DNA from 4 places in the Ruegeria sp. CL5 genome. Region 3 is predicted to be linked to each of the others. Evidence: riboswitches for the same ligand, from Rfam matches in the RefSeq annotation. Region 3 holds a riboswitch; each other region holds the start of a gene.
What was found. A riboswitch is a leader RNA that binds a small molecule or an ion and turns the genes downstream of it on or off. The one in region 3 is predicted to bind cobalamin.

Region 1: another riboswitch for cobalamin. It lies ahead of ACR0IU_RS03310 (DUF1636 domain-containing protein); the one in region 3 lies ahead of ACR0IU_RS20190 (DUF4198 domain-containing protein).
Region 2: another riboswitch for cobalamin. It lies ahead of ACR0IU_RS10635 (hypothetical protein); the one in region 3 lies ahead of ACR0IU_RS20190 (DUF4198 domain-containing protein).
Region 4: another riboswitch for cobalamin. It lies ahead of ACR0IU_RS07750 (DUF1636 family protein); the one in region 3 lies ahead of ACR0IU_RS20190 (DUF4198 domain-containing protein).

Annotation. Positions count from the first base shown of each region.
Region 1 is NZ_JBQFPS010000001.1:667,773-672,049, reverse strand. It holds gene cobN (cobaltochelatase subunit CobN) at 1-369, opposite strand, end outside; gene cobW (cobalamin biosynthesis protein CobW) at 375-1,430, opposite strand; gene ACR0IU_RS03310 (DUF1636 domain-containing protein) at 1,427-1,807, opposite strand; cobalamin riboswitch at 1,893-2,095, opposite strand; gene ACR0IU_RS03305 (NAD(P)-dependent oxidoreductase) at 2,241-3,188, shown strand; gene ACR0IU_RS03300 (glycosyltransferase family 2 protein) at 3,485-4,277, shown strand, end outside.
Region 2 is NZ_JBQFPS010000005.1:138,704-142,980, reverse strand. It holds gene ACR0IU_RS10655 (bifunctional 2',3'-cyclic-nucleotide 2'-phosphodiesterase/3'-nucleotidase) at 1-351, shown strand, start outside; RNA gene ffs (signal recognition particle sRNA small type) at 391-489, shown strand; gene rsgA (ribosome small subunit-dependent GTPase A) at 648-1,676, shown strand; gene ACR0IU_RS10640 (alpha/beta hydrolase family protein) at 1,711-2,568, opposite strand; cobalamin riboswitch at 2,690-2,910, shown strand; gene ACR0IU_RS10635 (hypothetical protein) at 2,998-3,405, shown strand; gene ACR0IU_RS10630 (protein-tyrosine phosphatase family protein) at 3,409-3,912, opposite strand; gene ACR0IU_RS10625 (DNA polymerase III subunit gamma/tau) at 4,083-4,277, shown strand, end outside.
Region 3 is NZ_JBQFPS010000015.1:21,605-25,881, reverse strand. It holds gene ACR0IU_RS20200 (acetolactate synthase large subunit) at 1-360, shown strand, start outside; gene ACR0IU_RS20195 (aldehyde dehydrogenase family protein) at 357-1,742, shown strand; cobalamin riboswitch at 1,855-2,057, shown strand; gene ACR0IU_RS20190 (DUF4198 domain-containing protein) at 2,188-2,973, shown strand; gene cbiM (cobalt transporter CbiM) at 2,980-3,591, shown strand; gene ACR0IU_RS20180 (cobalt ABC transporter permease) at 3,588-4,169, shown strand; gene cbiQ (cobalt ECF transporter T component CbiQ) at 4,169-4,277, shown strand, end outside.
Region 4 is NZ_JBQFPS010000003.1:359,679-363,955, forward strand. It holds gene ACR0IU_RS07735 (iron ABC transporter permease) at 1-25, opposite strand, end outside; gene ACR0IU_RS07740 (ABC transporter substrate-binding protein) at 27-974, opposite strand; gene ACR0IU_RS07745 (ABC transporter ATP-binding protein) at 991-1,776, opposite strand; gene ACR0IU_RS07750 (DUF1636 family protein) at 1,773-2,129, opposite strand; cobalamin riboswitch at 2,368-2,575, opposite strand; gene ACR0IU_RS07755 (catalase family protein) at 2,907-3,974, shown strand; gene ACR0IU_RS07760 (peroxidase family protein) at 3,993-4,277, shown strand, end outside.

The sequences.
Region 1 (4,277 bases), on a different contig from region 3:
CTCGCGCCCGTCCGCAGGCAGGACAGCCAATGCGATCCCCTTGGCCTGTGCCAGTGCCAGAACCTGCTGCAAGCCGTAAGACCAATATGGCACGCCGCCAATCAGGCGGATCAAGATGCCTTTGGCCCCCTCAAGCGTCTGTTCGACATATGTATCGACAGAAAGGGGGTGTTTTAGAGCTGTCAGGTTGGCCAACCGCAGGGTTGGCATGCGCCCGTCTGGCCCGCCACCGCGATGCCAGCCCGTCGCGAAAGCGCCAAGGTCACTGTCAGAAAATGACAGCACCACCAAGTCCGCCGGGCTCTGGCCCAGATCGGTTGGGGTCTCGGATTCCTCTAACCCGTGGCTTTCGCGGAAGACGACGTGCATGAATCTTACTCGGCGGCCTCGGTCACACCCACAAGGATATCACGGATTTCGGCCTCTTTGATATCATCATGCTCGGCGATGACCACAAGGCGCGAGCGGCGCTCTTCACCAGGTTCCCACGGGCGGTCATACTGATGACGTACCCGCGAGCCGACGGCCTGTACCAGCAGGCGCATGGGCTTGCCCTGAACCGCGGCATAGCCTTTGACGCGCAGGATGTTCAGTTCCTTTGCCAGGCGTTCGATCTTGGTGACCAGATCCAGCGGATCAGCCTGTTCCGGCAGTTCGACGATGATGCTTTCAAAATCGTCATGCTCGTGATCGTGATGACCATCATGATGGCTGGGACGCGCTTCCATGTCGTCCTCGGCGGCAGCTTCAAGGCCCAAGACAACGCGCACGTCGACGACACCTTCTGCGACTTCGACGACGGGTAGGGGGCGAGGGGCTTCGGCCGCGATGACCTCTTTGGCTTTGGCGACACCTTCGGGACCAGCCAGATCGGGCTTGGTCAGCAGGATGATGTCGGCGCAGGAGATCTGATCTTCAAACACTTCCGATAGTGGCGTCTCGTGGTCGATCGATTCATCGGCAAGGCGCTGGGCGTCTACCGCTTCGACATTGGGTGCAAACCGACCAGCGGCAACAGCTTCGGCATCGGCCAAAGCGATCACGCCGTCGACGGTGATTTTCGAGCGAATGTCTGGCCAGTCGAACGCTTTAAGCAGCGGCTTAGGCAGGGCCAGGCCCGAGGTTTCGATCAAGATGTGATCTGGGCGCGGTTCCAGCGCCATCAGTGCCTCGATCGTGGGAATGAAATCGTCGGCCACAGTGCAGCAGATGCAGCCATTCGCCAGTTCCATGATATTTTCTGCTGGGCAATCCGGGATTGCGCAGGATTTTAGGATATCGCCATCGACACCCACATCGCCGAACTCATTGACTACAACAGCCAAGCGCTTGCCTTGCGGGTTCTGCATCAAATGCTTGACCAGCGTCGTTTTGCCCGAGCCCAGAAAGCCGGTGATCACGGTGACGGGGAGTTTTTCGAGATTGCTCATTTCAGGGCTCCAATCGGGGGAATACGGGCCGCGCAATTCTTGCGGAAGTGTTCTGGGCGTTCACGCCATTTGACCAGACCGTCCTCGGTTTGAAGATACTTGGTGGCACCTTCGACAATAGTTTCGACGTGGTCGGTTTCGCTCAGATGTTCATAGACGAATGTCCATCGATCAGGTCCACCACGCAGCACGATAGAACAGCCCTCATCGCAGTTTGAAAGGCATTCTACTGCTTTCAAGGTGATGCCTTCGGGCAGGTCAGCCTGTTCTAGCGCTTTGTGCAGCAATGTGCCGGGGCGTTGGGCGTCGTCTTCGACGGGTAGGCCGCGACGACAGGTGGTGCAGACTAGCAGTTCGACCGGTGTGGTGTCGGTCATGTCTCTCATCCCCCCAAATCCTCTTCGTGGGGGACGGGGTTTCATGTGGGCTGATTAAAGCCCCACACCGGAACACCCCGTCCGGTTTCATCTTCGGGCGTTGGCAGGTCTCCCGGCTTGCGGATGTCAGAGCGGTGCTCTGTCGGATGTCCCGCCTTCCCGGCATTCGCCAGTGGCTTGGGCACCCTCTCCGGTCACGGTCGCGGGGGCGGCTGCGTTTGACGGAAAATCCGCTGACGCATTCCCTTTTCATCTGCTGCTGCAGACACCAACACTTGGCTCTTGGGACAGCATCACCCCCCTTGTCAAGCGAGTCTCGCTCAACTGTGCGTACAGGGGCAAAAAAGCGACCTCTGAGGGTCGCTGGACGGCATGACTTAGGTCAACGGGCGTGTTGGCATGTGCATCGAAAGACGAATAGGGAGAGCGTCATATGAAAGTAGGCTTTATCGGGCTGGGAAACGTGGGCGGAAAATTGTCGGGCTCGCTGCTGCGCAATGGGATTGACCTGACCGTTCATGACCTCAACCCTGATCTTGTGTCCGGTTTTGTCGCGCAGGGTGCGAAGGCAGCTGAAAGCCCCGCCCAATTGATGCGTGATTGTGACGCTGTGATTACCTGTCTGCCATCTCCTGCCGCCTCGGACGCGGTAATGCAGGAGATGCTGTCCGAAGTGACATCCGGTAAGATCTGGATGGAAATGTCCACCACCGACGAAGCGGAAGTAAAACGATTGGGTGCTTCGGTGATCGAACGTGGGGGGGCTGCAGTTGATTGCCCGGTATCGGGCGGATGTCATCGGGCGGCTACGGGCAATATTTCGATTTTTGCAGGCTGCGATCGGGAAACATTTGAGTGCATTCTGCCGTTCCTGACGACGATGGGGCGCCGCGTTTTGCACACAGGCGATCTGGGATCGGCCTCAGTGTTGAAGGTGCTGACAAACTATCTGGCAACTGCAAATCTGATCACTTGCGCCGAGGCTTTGGTGACCGCAAAGGCTGCAGGGATGGATCTTGGTACGACCTATGAGGCGATCAAAATTTCGTCGGGCACATCATTTGTGCACGAAACGGAAAGCCAGGTGATTCTGAATGGGTCCCGCGATATTTCATTCACCATGGATCTGGTCAAAAAGGATATCGGTCTGTTTCAGGAGGTCGCCGACCGCGCCGGGGTGCCGCTGGAGATAAACCCGGTGATGATGGAAATCTTCGACGACGGAATCGCTCGCTACGGTGACCGGGAACTTTCCCCTAACATTATCAAACGCCTTGAGGAAGCTACAGGACTGGATATCCGTGCTCCGGGGTTCCCCGCGGAAATGCAGGATGATGAGCCGGAAGAGCCGGGTTACGAAGTGGTTCCTCAGAATCGGTAAAACATAATGTGCTGATGTTCATGAAGAGTTTCGTTTGATGATGCCACAGCTATCTGCGGTTCGGAGGTGGCTATTCGGATTGTCGCGGGAAAGTTCTGATGAAGTCAGCGGTTAACTCAATATTAGTTGGCGCTGAATGCAAATTGAGTTCCATCATTTTCATCAGACCCCCTCCCTCGAGGGGCCGAGGTGCGGTAGCCAGTTATTCCTGGGACTTGCTTCGTTGGACAAATTTCGGAGGCTATTCTAAACAGATCAACAATAGTCCGATAATGGCACAGGCAAGAGTTTAACTTATGGGAAACGAGACCTTTCTCATCGTGACGACGATGAAGAACGAAGGGCCATTTATGATCGATTGGGTGGCTTACAACCGCGCAATCGGGTTCAATGATATCCTGATCTATACCAACGACTGTTCTGATGGCACAGATGTCATCGGTGATCGGATGCAGGCCTTAGGCTGGGCGCATCATGAGCGCAACAAGGTTGGACCACGCGCTGCGCCCCAGAACCGGGCTTTTACCCGATCTCGCAGTCATCCAAGCTATCAGTCCGCAAATTGGATCATGAGCCTGGATGTGGATGAATACATCAATATCCGTTTGCCTGAAGGCAATGTTCAGTCACTGGTAGAGGCAAGCGGTGAAGCTGATGCAATATCGATCTGTTGGCGTATGTTCGGAAATGCCGGCTTAAACGACTTTGTCGATCAACCTGTCCCTGAGACATTCTTTCAGGCGGCCACCGAAGACGGCTACCCGCATCACCGGACAAAAGGTTTCAAAACGCTATTCCGAAACAACGGCAAGTTCAGCCGGTTTCGCGCCCACCGTCCTCGGATCAATCCAGAGGACGCCCCAAATCCCGACGCACCGTACGAAGGGGTGTTGTGGAGAGATGCAGGCGGAAACCTCTACCCGGCAGATCAGGTGAAATGGAAAGCGTGGCGAGGATTCAGCCATGAATTCGCGCGTATTCACCACTATGCAGTGCGAAGTACCGATAGCTTTCTTGTCAAACGTGAACGGGGCCGGACTAACCATGTTGGCCAGGACCAAGGTCTGAAATACTGGCTTGTTATGAATC
Region 2 (4,277 bases), on a different contig from region 3:
CTTACATTTCAAGGGCTGCCTATCGCCCCCGATCAAAGGTTTGTTGTTGCACTCAACAATTATCGCGCCAGCGGGGGCGGTCATTTTCCTGTCGACTTTCAAGCAGATCAGATCAACCTGCCGTCGCTGCGCATTCACGAAATCCTGTGCGACTACATCTCAGGAAGATCGCCCCTCGACCCATTGGAACAAGCTCCTCAGCCGTTCTCGTTTGTGCCGACCCAAAGCCGCGGAGCAATTCTGACCACCGGTCCCGGCGCGGACAAATACCTGGAAGAATTGGCGGATTATGATCCCCAGATACTGCCCCGTGATACCGATGGGTTTATGCGCATTCATCTGACCTTCTGACGGGTTGCCATTTTACAGCCGGAGGCCTATATCGATGTTCGAGAGGTTGGCGCGGGCGAGCGCCTCGCCAACCTGGTCAGGTCCGGAAGGAAGCAGCCACAACGAGCCCCGCTTGGGTCGATGTCCAACCTCTCACTTTGAACCCATTAGCCGTAGGAGGGCGTTTATGATTGTAGCAATGACCCTTCGGGCAGACCGGTTCTGATTCTTTTTTCCAGCTGACTGCCTGAATACCTCACCTGCGAATGCGCGTTCGCCATTCGACAGGATTGTTGTTTCTGATCACAGGCAGACACATGTCACTTTCCTTATCGGACCTCGGATGGTCCTCTCACTTTGCAGCTCAGCATGCGGCTGAGCCGTCTCTTCTCCCCTTTCGCATCGCAGCCGTTCACCGGGATCGGTTGATCGGGTTGAGTCCAGAAGGCGAGACTCACCTACTCTCCCCAGACCAACCAACTGGTGCTTTTGCCGTCGGAGATTGGGTGCTGACCGATGAAAACAAACGCATACGCAGTGTTCTGGAACGGCGCAGCCTGCTGCAGCGCCGGGCTGCGGGCACAGGCGTCGCAGCACAGTTAATCGCGGCCAATGTGGATGTGCTGTTCATCGTCAGTTCCTGCAATGCCGACTTCAACCTGCCCCGACTAGAGCGCTATCTTGCGCTGGCCCATCAGGCAGGCAGCTATCCGGTGATCGTTCTGACCAAGTCGGACACCTGCGACAACGCAATTGCTTATGTCGAACAGGCCCAGTCACTGGCCCCGTTTTTGACAGTTTTGGCCGTAAATGCCTTGGATCAGTCCGATATCGAACAGGTCCTGTCGTGGTGCCCGAAGGGGCAGACCAGCGCCCTGGTCGGATCGTCTGGCGTTGGCAAGACGACACTCGCCAACGGGATGACTGGACAGGATCAAGCCACCGCAGGCATTCGCGAAGATGATGCGCGTGGCAGGCACACAACAACAGCACGTGCGTTACATCGAATGAGCAACGGAGGTTGGTTAGTCGATACACCCGGCATGCGTGCGTTACGCCTGTTGGACGCGCAAGAGGGTGTGGACGAGGTATTCTCGGACATCTCTGACCTGAGCCTGAACTGTCGATTCTCAGATTGTCAGCACGACACCGAGCCCGGCTGTGCGATACAGGCTGCAATCGAAACCGGGGCACTTGATCCCGCACGGCTGGACCGATGGCGCAAGCTGCGTCGCGAAGATCAGCACAATTCGGCTTCGGTGGCGCAGGCACGCGCACGCGATAAAGCGTTTGGAAAAATGGTGCGCAGCGTGATGCACGAGAAAAAATCCCGCAAGGGACTTTGACCTTTCTGGGCACCGGTTACCGGTGCCTAGCTTTTCAGGAGATCAACCGGGGCCAAACGGCAGCGTTTCGCCGGGCAAACGCGCCGATATGGCCGACTTCGGATAACCCGAATTCATTTGCCGAAAGCAGATGGCGCCGCGCACCTGAACCATAGAGATCGGCAAGCCGCCAAACCGCCTGGGGGGGCACAACCTGATCATCCTCAAAGGCGAATATGTCAACTTGCCTGCCCATGTCGGCCCAGCGGTTTGCCGGCAAGGTGTCTCCGATTTCGGGTACATAACTTTGGGGCGCTGTGCACCATTTGCGCCATTGCCAGTAAACTCGGGATGGCAGATTTGTTCCAAAACCCAAAGCCTTTCCGGGCAAATACCCGAGCGCAAGTACCGCCAGGGGCGCATGACCGTACCAGAACAACGTCGCCAAAGCGCGGTAAGGCCAAGGATGATCCTTCAGCGTTACCAGACCGGAACAGACACAGATCATCCTGTCGATCTGATCGATATCGGGTTGGATCGGACCAAACATCCCGCCCAAAGAATGCCCAATACTCCAAAGCTTAGCCTGTGGAAACCTCCGCCGCATTTCGGTCCGTGCAGCCGGTATGTCGATCAGCGCCCAATCCGCCATGGTGACACGCGATTGCTTTTGTGAGCCTGTCAGAGAGTGACCAAAATCCCTGTAGTCATAGGTTAGGCAGGCCATTCCGTGCGCTTCTGCGAGCCATCTTGCGAAATGCCGGTAGTAATCTCTGGGCACACCGGTTGCACCGTTGATCACAACAACTTTGTCCGGTTCTGCGACAGGGTGATAGAGCCGTGCCGACAGTATTGCCGGGCCGGACTGAAACTGAATGTCCTCGGTGACAACCGCTTCCTGTGTGTCCAACATGGTGCCCTCTGAAATCAACTGAACCGATCAGTTCACCCAAGGCGCGCCGAGTCAAGGTTGACGTGGCTGGACCGTGCGTCACATGCCATCATCAATCTTCTTGACTCCCGAACGATTGTACCGCTAGCGATGACGTGATGGTTCTCGCGCCCAACCGGGCCGGGATGAAAAGGGAACACGGTGCGGTTCTGCCCGGATAAAACCGGAACGAACCCAGTCCGAGACTGCCCCCGCAACTGTAAGCGGAGAGCGATGACGAAATGCCACTGGCCTTGAAGGTCGGGAAGGTCGGCAAAGCAATGACCCGCAAGTCAGGAGACCTGCCATCAAATCGAAACTGAAACTCGGGCGGGGTGTCCGGGCAGGGCAAGACCGCATGCATGCTGTCCCTCCTGATTGATGCCCCTGCCCTGCGCGGAGGGCGCATGAATGATCTGGAAGACCAACACGCATAAATTCTCGGCAACAATTTGCCAACGGACCGGGAAAAACTGCCCCGCTTTGGCACGACTGGCACGGGCACTGGCCACTTCGGTTGGAAAAGCTGGCCCCACGACCACCGCAGGATTCGGAATCGAAGGAAGCTGCGATTTGACTCATTGCGCCAGTGGGTGCACCGCCCGATTTCGCTCCGGTCCCGAAGAAACCCGAGTGTTCTGTGATGCGGATTCAGACGTCGCGATCGACCATCTGGACAGTTATGCAGACCTGATGTTTGGCACGGACTCGCACCCCATCCCTGGAGGCACCTTGTCCCGACCGCCTTGCGCGATGCTGGAAGTGTTAACCCTGGGCGGAAGTACTCGGGCGCAGGCTGAATACCGTCCGTCGGCTTGATCGCTATTCGGCTACCAAGACACTGGCAGGCGCAGTCGCCCAGCGCAGCTGCGCGTCGGTTTCAACTGCACATGGGCGTATCGCTCGCAACCTTTTCAATGCCTCGTCCGGGTGCTCTCCACACTCGACCATCAAGCGTAATACAGCCATACCAGAGCGGCCACATCCGCCTTTGCAGTGGATTAGTACTCGGCCTCCACCCGACAATGCGTGGCGAGCAGACTCGCTGGCATCCACCCAGCGCATATCAATGTCGTCGGAGGGTATACCGTAATCCTCGACTGGCAGATGAACCCAGCGACAAGCGCGGCTGCGAACATCGGCCCCAAAATCCCTGGCGCCATCAAGGATCATCTCGACCTCGGTAGTCATTGACAGAATAAGGCCGGGCTTCCATCCGGCAACCGCATCAAGATCACCGGAATAGTCTCCTCCTCGCCCTGGCATTGAAGTTAACGCAAGCGTGCCCCCGCCCACTTGAAGTGCATGGATAACAATCTGAGCCATTCTACGCTCCCCCCGAAACGCTGATCAGAAAATCTTTCTGGCTGGTCTTAGACTGTACGATATTAACCGCGTCGGCCAGCAATCCAAAATGAAAATCCTCGCGGCTTGCTGTGGACGCGGACAGCGGGGCCCTCTACGCTGCGGCATAACTCGAATCCGACAGAGCAGACATGACCGATACGCCAAGCCCCGCCTACCAGGTTCTTGCCCGCAAATACCGTCCTGAAACCTTTGCCGATCTGGTCGGTCAGGACGCGATGGTACGCACACTGAAAAACGCGTTCGAGGCGGACCGGATCGCTCAGGCCTTTATCATGACCGGCATCCGTGGCACCGGTAAAACAACCACAGCCCGGATCATCGCG
Region 3 (4,277 bases):
GCCATTTGCGGTGACGGAGGGTTCATGATGAACAGCCAGGAGATTGAAACCGCCGTTCGTCTTGGCCTCAATCTTGTTGTTACTGTTCTGAATGACAGCTCGTACGGAATGATCCGTTGGAAGCAGTCGGATGCGGGGTTTGATGATTGGGGATTGGAATTTAAGAATCCTGATTTTGTGCAATACGCTAACAGCTATGGTGCTACGGGTCATCGGGTCGAAAGGACAGAAGATCTGGTGCCAACCTTTGAAAAAGCGTTTGAAGCAGGTGGTGTGCATCTGATCGACTTGCCGGTCGATTACAGTGAAAACCAACGCGTTCTCATTGATGAGCTTGCGGCGAAGGTCTGTCTGATATGAGTAATGTTGTTGAAGTTCTGAACCCGTTTGATCTTGAGAAAATCGGTAGTGTCGAGGTTAAAAGCTGGAACGATATCAATGTCATGTTGAATGTGGCACACGGTCTGCACCGTGATCGAGGCGCTTGGTTGCCTGCTTACAGGCGGATTGAGGTTCTGAAGAATACAGCTCGGATCATGTCCGGCCGCGCGGAAGACCTTGCGATGCTAATCGCCAGCGAAGGTGGCAAACCCTTGATTGACGCGCGCATCGAAGTGACGCGTGCCATTGATGGTGTCGAGCTGTGTATCCATGAGATCGGTCAGATGGCGGGTCGGGAAATACCGATGGATCTGACGGCGGCAGGATCGGGTCGGATTGCCTTTACACAGCGTGAACCTATCGGCGTAGTGGTTGCCGCAAGCGCGTTTAACCATCCGTTGAACTTGATCGTACATCAGGTGGCGCCGGCTGTGGCCACTGGATGCCCGGTCCTCGTCAAACCGGCACTTGATACACCACTGTCATGCGAAGCATTTGTCGACATCCTGTACGAGGCTGGCCTACCAAAGGAGTGGTGCCATCTGACAATTTGCCAAAATGATGTAGCTGAACGGATGATCACGGACGCGCGTGTCGGATTCTTTTCTTTCATCGGATCGGCACGTGTCGGTTGGATGCTGCGCTCGAAGCTGGCGCCGGGGACGCGATGCGCGTTGGAGCACGGCGGAGCGGCGCCAGTTATCATCGATGAGACAGCGGACATTGATGCCATGATCCCCTTGTTGACCAAGGGTGGATTTTATCATTCCGGTCAAGTTTGTGTCTCGGTTCAGCGTGTTTTTGCTCCATCAGGGATGGCGGAAACGGTCGCTCGAAAGTTGGCAGAAGCCGCCTCAGCGCTGAAGGTGGGTGATGCCCGTGACGCCAGCGTGGAATGTGGGCCACTGATCCGTCCGGGTGAAGTTGATCGAGTAGAACAATGGGTAGACGAAGCGGTTGCGGGAGGTGCCCGCGTAATGACAGGGGGTAAACGGCTGGGCCGAACGACCTATGCTCCGACTGTCCTTCTAAACCCACCCGCTGATGCGAGCGTGTCCACCTCCGAAATCTTCGGGCCGGTCGTTTGTGTTTATGAATATGATGATCTTAGTGCTGCATACGAAGCTGCAAACGCTCTTCCTTTTGCATTTCAGGCGTCGGTCTTTACCAAATCCCTGGATACAGCAATGCATGCCGTGCGGTATTTGGACGCCACGGCCGTCATGGTGAACGATCATACTGCTTTTCGGGTCGACTGGATGCCATTCGCGGGTCGCCGTCAATCAGGGTACAACACCGGCGGTATCGGCTACACCATGCATGACATGACGCAAGATAAGATGGCTGTAATACGGCTGTGAAGAAGCTGTCAGGATCGATCCGATGCTGGTCGAGCGAATGTGGGTACTCTAATTTCGCAAATGGCCCGCTTAGTGACGGAAACGATTGTTGACCGTGCTTTGCATGTTCTGGCATGAACACGCCATGTTCGGTTCCGGGGGATTCCCCTGGAAGCAATAGGGAATGTAGTGCGGTGCTCTTCGCGCCAAATCTGCAACTGCCCCCGCAACTGTAAGCGGCGAGCGCGGCTGACAATGCCACTGGGATATCCCGGGAAGGCCAGCATAGCGCTTTGACCCGCAAGTCAGGAGACCTGCCGAACACGCGCCCTCGGAAAGGGTGCTCATTGTCGGCGACGGGGTGTGCGCCTTATCCGTTTGTCTCGGTCGACGAACGGACGCGGGCCTTCCCCAAGTCAAAACCAAATATGTGCCGGGGAAGGCGCGACCTGAGAAGGACTGAGTTTTGAAGAAATTGCTTTTGGCAGCAGCAGCTGCTGCAGTGATGCCTGCGTTTGCGAGCGCTCATTTCCTAATGGAATACACAGAAAACACGATGATCGAGCGACCCGGTGATGTGCCGGTAAAGCTGATATTCTGGCACCCGTTTGAAGCTGGTCATGTGATGACGCTTGAAAAACCGGAAGAATTTTATGTGATCCACAACGGCAATAAAACCGATCTGCTGGACACATTGGAAGAAACCACATTTGACGGCCCAGACAACAGCGCCAAGGCGTTCAAAGGCTCGGTCCCGGTGAAGCGTTCGGGCGACTATGTGGTGGTGACCGTTCCTGCGCCTTACTACGAAGAATCTGAGGATATTTATATCCAGCAGATCACCAAGGCCTATCTGAACCGAAATGAACTGCCCACCGACTGGGATCAGCCGCAAGGTCTGGCAACAGAAATCCTGCCGCTTAACAAGCCCTACAACATCATTGCTGGCTCAACTTTCACGGGTCGCGTGCTGAGCGATGGCAAACCAGTTGCAGGGGTCGAGATTGAGATCGAATACATCGCCGCCGCCCCTGACCTCAAAGGCACGGGCGCCGCTGCACCGACGGTGTCACCGCTGCCAGGTGGTGCGCTGGTAGCGATTTCGGACGAGAATGGCTATTTCAGTTTTGGTGTACCCAAAGCCGGTTACTGGGGTTTCGCCGCTCTGGGCTCTGGTCCGAAAACCGAGCATGAAGGTAAAGAGCTGAGCCAGGATGCCGTGATCTGGATCCGCGCCTGGGATCTGGAGTAAACCCTTATGCACATTGTAGATGGTGCTCTTTCGAACCCTGTCGTAATCGGCGGTGCGATCGCTGCTGCAGGCGGGATTGCAATGGGGCTGAGGTCGCTGGATCTGGATCGCATTCCCACAGCGGGTGTTCTGTCAGCCAGTTTCTTCGTTGCTTCGCTGATTCATGTGCCGATTGGCCCATCTTCTGTGCATCTGATCCTGAATGGCCTGGCCGGGCTTTTGCTCGGTTGGGCCGCCTTTCCGGCTTTGTTTGTAGGGCTGCTGTTACAGGCTGTATTCTTTGGATTTGGCGGATTGACTGTGCTTGGGATAAATGCGCTGAATATTGCCCTTCCGGCGGTACTGACCTGGATGATCTTTGGCCGCCTCATCGCCCGAGGCTCGGCCATTCAGGGGGCGATTTGGGGCGGTATCGGGGGGGCGTTCTCAATCGCAGCCACAACCGCGTTTGTTGCCATTTCACTGGCGATGTCCGGTGACGCGTTCCTGCCTGCGGCCAAGCTGGTGTTTTTCGCCCATATACCGGTTATGGGCATTGAAGCCATGCTTACGGGGTTTGCCGTGATGTTGGCGCGCAAGGTGAAACCGGAACTGTTCAAAAAGGCGGTTTTAACATGAAACAACTGGTTGTTATTGCCACGCTGATGCTCACACCAATTTCGGCGCTCGCACATAAGGTCATCGCGGGGGTTTTCCCCGCTGGCGAAGCGATCGAGGGTGAGCTGGGGTTCTCCAATGGCGATATGGCAAGCGACCAGGAAGTTTTCGTCTACGGCCCCGATGGTGCTGAACTAGGTCACACCGTTACCGATGGAGACGGGTTCTTTTTGTATATCCCCACAAAACCTGTTGCGCATACCTTCAAGGCCGATCTCGGCGCGGGCCATGTGGCTGAAGTGACCATGTCCGCAAACGAGGTGGCCGAAATCATGGGAGTTGCCGTTGAGGTTGCGGAGATCGGTGCTCAGCCGACGACTGTTGCAAGCGTTGGAACCGTGATGGTTGCGTCTCTGTCCGATCAAGAACGCGCCGCGATTGCTAAAGTGGTGCGCGACGAAACCCGCCCCTTGCGCCGAGAAATTGCCGCCTATCGCGAACATAACGATATGCAAAGTATTTTGGGGGGCATCGGGTATATCGTTGGTCTCTTTGGTGTCGGGTTCTATTTCGCCGCACGTCGCAAGTTGGCCGCCTGATGGCACATGCGCTGGAACCCCAGGCCAAAACTCTGGCCGAGGCAGGTGGGATTGAGCCCTACGGGGTGATCGCGGATTTGGATCCGCGGATGCGCATCGCGATAACAT
Region 4 (4,277 bases), on a different contig from region 3:
GAAGTGTTAGGCCAAATCGGCCCATATCAGTTGAGGCCCGGATGCATCGCTTGAGCCATTTTCGAAATCGCCTCAATATTTGCGGGGCCAGGTGTCAATTCTTCGTACCGCAAGCCGATCCAACGCTCATTCTTGACGGCATCTGTCTGCGACATCACCGGATGCTCTTGCAGGAATTTGAAGGTATCTGCTGCGCCGTTGCCGGTCTGATAATCCAGCAGCACCAGGAATTCGGGGTTAGATGCGGCCACGGCTTCCCAGGAACTACGCCCCCAGCTTGTATCCATGTCATGGGTGACATTCTCACCACCCGCCGCAGCAATCATAGCATCGGGAATGGCGAACTTCCCAGCAGTGAACGGTGCATCCGCCGGACCATCCAACAAGAAAACTCGAGGTTTCGGCAGCTCGGTCGTTTGCGCTTCGATCGCAGCCAATTCGTCTTTCCATTTGCTCACTAGCGCCTCGGCCTTGTCCTCGACCTGCATAACCTTGCCAAGACGCAGAACATCGTCAAACAGCAGGTCCATGCTGGACTCGGGGCGATCCTTGTCCAAATGCACACAGCTCTCTGTCAGGATCATGGTTTTGATCCCGAAGGGTTCCAATGTGTCTGGTGTCACATCCCCACCCGGTTTCATTCCATAATACCAGCCCGCGAAAAACAAATCTGGGTCCGCTGCGACGAGGTTCTCAACAGTGGGGTATTTCGGCGCGAGCTCCGGAATGTCACCCCGCAAGGTATCGAATTCCGGGCTGGTCTTGTACCAGCCGGTGATCCCGGTGAGGCCGATGATCTTGTCCTGTAGCCCCAAAGCAAAAGCCATATCCGTCATGTTCATGTCATGCACGACCAACCGTTCCGGCAACGTCTCAAACACAAGGGGTTCGCCGCAATTGTCCACGGTGACTTCCTGCGCTGCAGCGCTGCTTGCAATGGCAGTGACCAAAGCCACGGACCAGATGTGTTTCATCAATATTCTCCTGAGTTTATGTAGAAACAGTGGTTCTTCGGATATCAAGAGCCGGTATCACGCGACCCTCATGGTGAAAGCACAGATAATCCACGCCAAAGGTTTCACGGACCCGTTCGGGCGTCAGAACTTCGGCGACCGTGCCAAATCCGGTCAGGCGCGTGGATTTCATCAAAGCAACATGTGTGGCGAATTCAGGGATCATGACCAGATCGTGCACGATCATTACCACTGTGACCCCAAGATCGGCGACCAGCGATAGCATCCGCCCCTTTGCGTCTGGGTCCAGATGATTGGTGGGTTCATCGAGAAACAGCAATGAGGGGTTTTGTGCCAAGGCGCGCGCAATATGCGCACGCTGACGCTCGCCCCCAGAAAGCTGAGCCATCCTCTTTTCTGCCAATGGAGCCAGATCAGTGAGGTCAAGTATCTGGTTCAGTTCGCATGCATGATCTTCGGCCGAGCGATCTGCGCGAATGGGAATCTGACCCAATGCCACATAATCACGCAGTGACAGACGCCCGTCAGGAAATTCCTGCTGGCTGACAACGGCTATCATGCGGGCGCGTTCTTTTGCGGATAGGTGCTTGAGGCTTTGTCCATTCATACGCACATCCCCCAATGCCAGTGCCTCGGCACCACAGAGTAGATTCAAAAGCGTTGTTTTACCTGCCCCGTTCGGACCAGCGATCGCAAGAATAGCGCCTTCGTCCAAGGCGAACGAAACGCCTTGCAACAAGATATCTCCGTTAAGCGCGTAATATTCCAGATTTTCGGCAATCAGAAAGCTTTGCTTGGTCATAGCACTTCCTCAAGCTCAATACGCGGCAGGCGTGAGAGAGTTTTTGTGAACAATGCCCGTGGCCGATCAGAGGCATTTGTCCAACCATCGCCACTGCGCAGATACTGATGGGCAAATTCAACGATCGCGTCCAAATCTTCATCTGTAGAAATGTCACCAAATAGATATTGTGCTTTGCCAAGGGACTGAAAGCCGATGGTGGTTGGCCTTTCACAACCCGCCATACAATTCACAGAGCGGATCACAAATTCCCTCGGCAATCTATGCTTCAACGCCTGGGGTACTTTGTCTGCACTTTCGCCACTTCTGCAGCTCGCGCAGACAAGAAGGATATGATCAACATTGTTCGTCATCTCGCCACCGTTTATTGCGCAATTAAAGTTTTTGCAATGTTATATCGTAACGCTTTGAGTATTCTGAACACCGCGTTGGGCACCCCGCGTCGGCGGTTCACGTTGTCGACAATGTATTGATCAGCGATTTTCGCATTTCTCACTCCGCTTGTTTCCAAGCGCAGACGGAAGCTGCCAGTCGTGTGCACACGTGTGAAACGTGTCATCAATACCTCCTTCCAGGACGCCCCGCCCCGGGTTGGTTGAACAATTGATGGCAGGTCTCCTGACTTGCGGGTCCGCGCTTGGCCAACCTTCCCGACCCTTGGGGTCAGTGGCTATTTGGCATAGCTCACCGCTTACAGTTGCGGGGGCAGTTACGGAATTGGCGCCGCGTGGCATACCTCACCGTATTCCCTTTTCATCCCTCTGACGTATCGTTGGGAACCATCTGCTGCCTGAGTGCCCGAGATCAAGAAATGCGTCAATAACTTTCTGTAAGCTTAAGTCTTCGAAGGTAAGCCAACGCAACGCTAGTGAATACGGTGCCAACCGCGTCCATTTCGAAGTCGTAAATCAATTGATCCCACCCCACCAATTATTGACCGGTATACTTCATTCTGACGCGAAAACGGCTGTTTGAGATCGAAAGGAATGAGGCAATAAGGCTGCCATAAGTCACCTCATTTGAAAGAAAAACCAAAAAGGGTTAATCTGCGGGCATTTAGAAGGGGTTGGCTGTCAGATATATTTGTAGAGGTTAATTATTGCCTGGGCTTGCTCGGGAAAGGGGGTTCGTTGACACATTATTTGCCAAACACTTCACCTGAAGACGTGGTTGACGATATCATCGACCAGAATTTTGAAGCGATCGCGAAATGGAAAAGTCGAAGGTTAAGAGCGCAACATGGGCGTAGCCATGGGTGTGTCAAAGCCACTTTCACAATCCGGGACGATCTGCCGGAAAGGTTGCGCCATGGCCTTTTCGAAAAAGCAGCAAGTTATTCTGCAGCAGTTCGCTTTTCCAACGGTGCGCATCTGGATGATCGTAAAACCGATGCCCATGGAATGGCGGTCAAACTATTTGATGTGCCGGGCACCAAACTGATCGACGTCGAGGCACTTTCACAACTCAACATCTCGCAAATCAGCGATGAGTTCGACTTTGTTCTTGTCGATCGGGACACTTTCCCCAGCTACCTTTCCGACGATTATGAACGGCTAAGCAGCCTGATCGCCACACTGCAAGCCCTACAACACGCGGCAAATAAGCGTCGCAGCTGGTCATTGAAGCTGATCGTTCGAGGGTTGGTGGCCCTGTTTCGCGCATTTGCCACACAAAAAGGCAGGCGACGCCTTCAGACTGCGAGCGATTTTGCCTCGAACTACATGCAGTCGCCATTCGAGGCGCATTTCTGGTCAACGACGCCCTATCGGCTGGGGACTGACCTGACAGTACGATACCTCGCCCGCAGCGTTCGACATAAGGTAGCAACTAAACCGGTGGACGAGCATGACGGCATCAGCCTGAAACTCCGTCAGGACGTCGCCAGTGACGGCAATCGATTTGAGTTCTGTATAATCGAACCACCGCGTAACGATGGCGACTTCGATCCGCTCGATAACCGCGTCAGATGGGCCTGCGATCCAAAGCCAGACGCACCACTTGACCCGTTTCATCGCACGGTTACACCCATCGCAGATATTACCATCGAAAAAGATGCAGAATTTGATCCGCTCGATGGTGATACCCTGTCATTTTCGCCATGGCGTGTGACCGCTGAGCACAAACCTCTGGGCCCGATCAACGCAATCCGACTTAAGACTTACCTCAGCCTCGCCCGCGCCCGTTTTCCAAACCGATGATCAATTGGAGCCATTTAGATGCTGAATATTGATGATCTTATCAATCTTGGGTTCAAGATCGCACCACGCACGACAAGCTATATCTCAGCCATGAGGCTTGCGAATGCAGCGCGGGTGCACCGGCCGCGGCCCTATACATTGGGTGCGGACTATACCAGCTGGCCAGGCGTCTATTCCAACCGTTGGATTGGTCGTCACACAACGCCCGAAGATCCTTCGCCGATCCTGCCATCGGAAAGCGAAGTGGCCGACTTATTTCGCCGCAGAACACAGATAGATGGCAGCCCGCTTACCTTGTTGTGC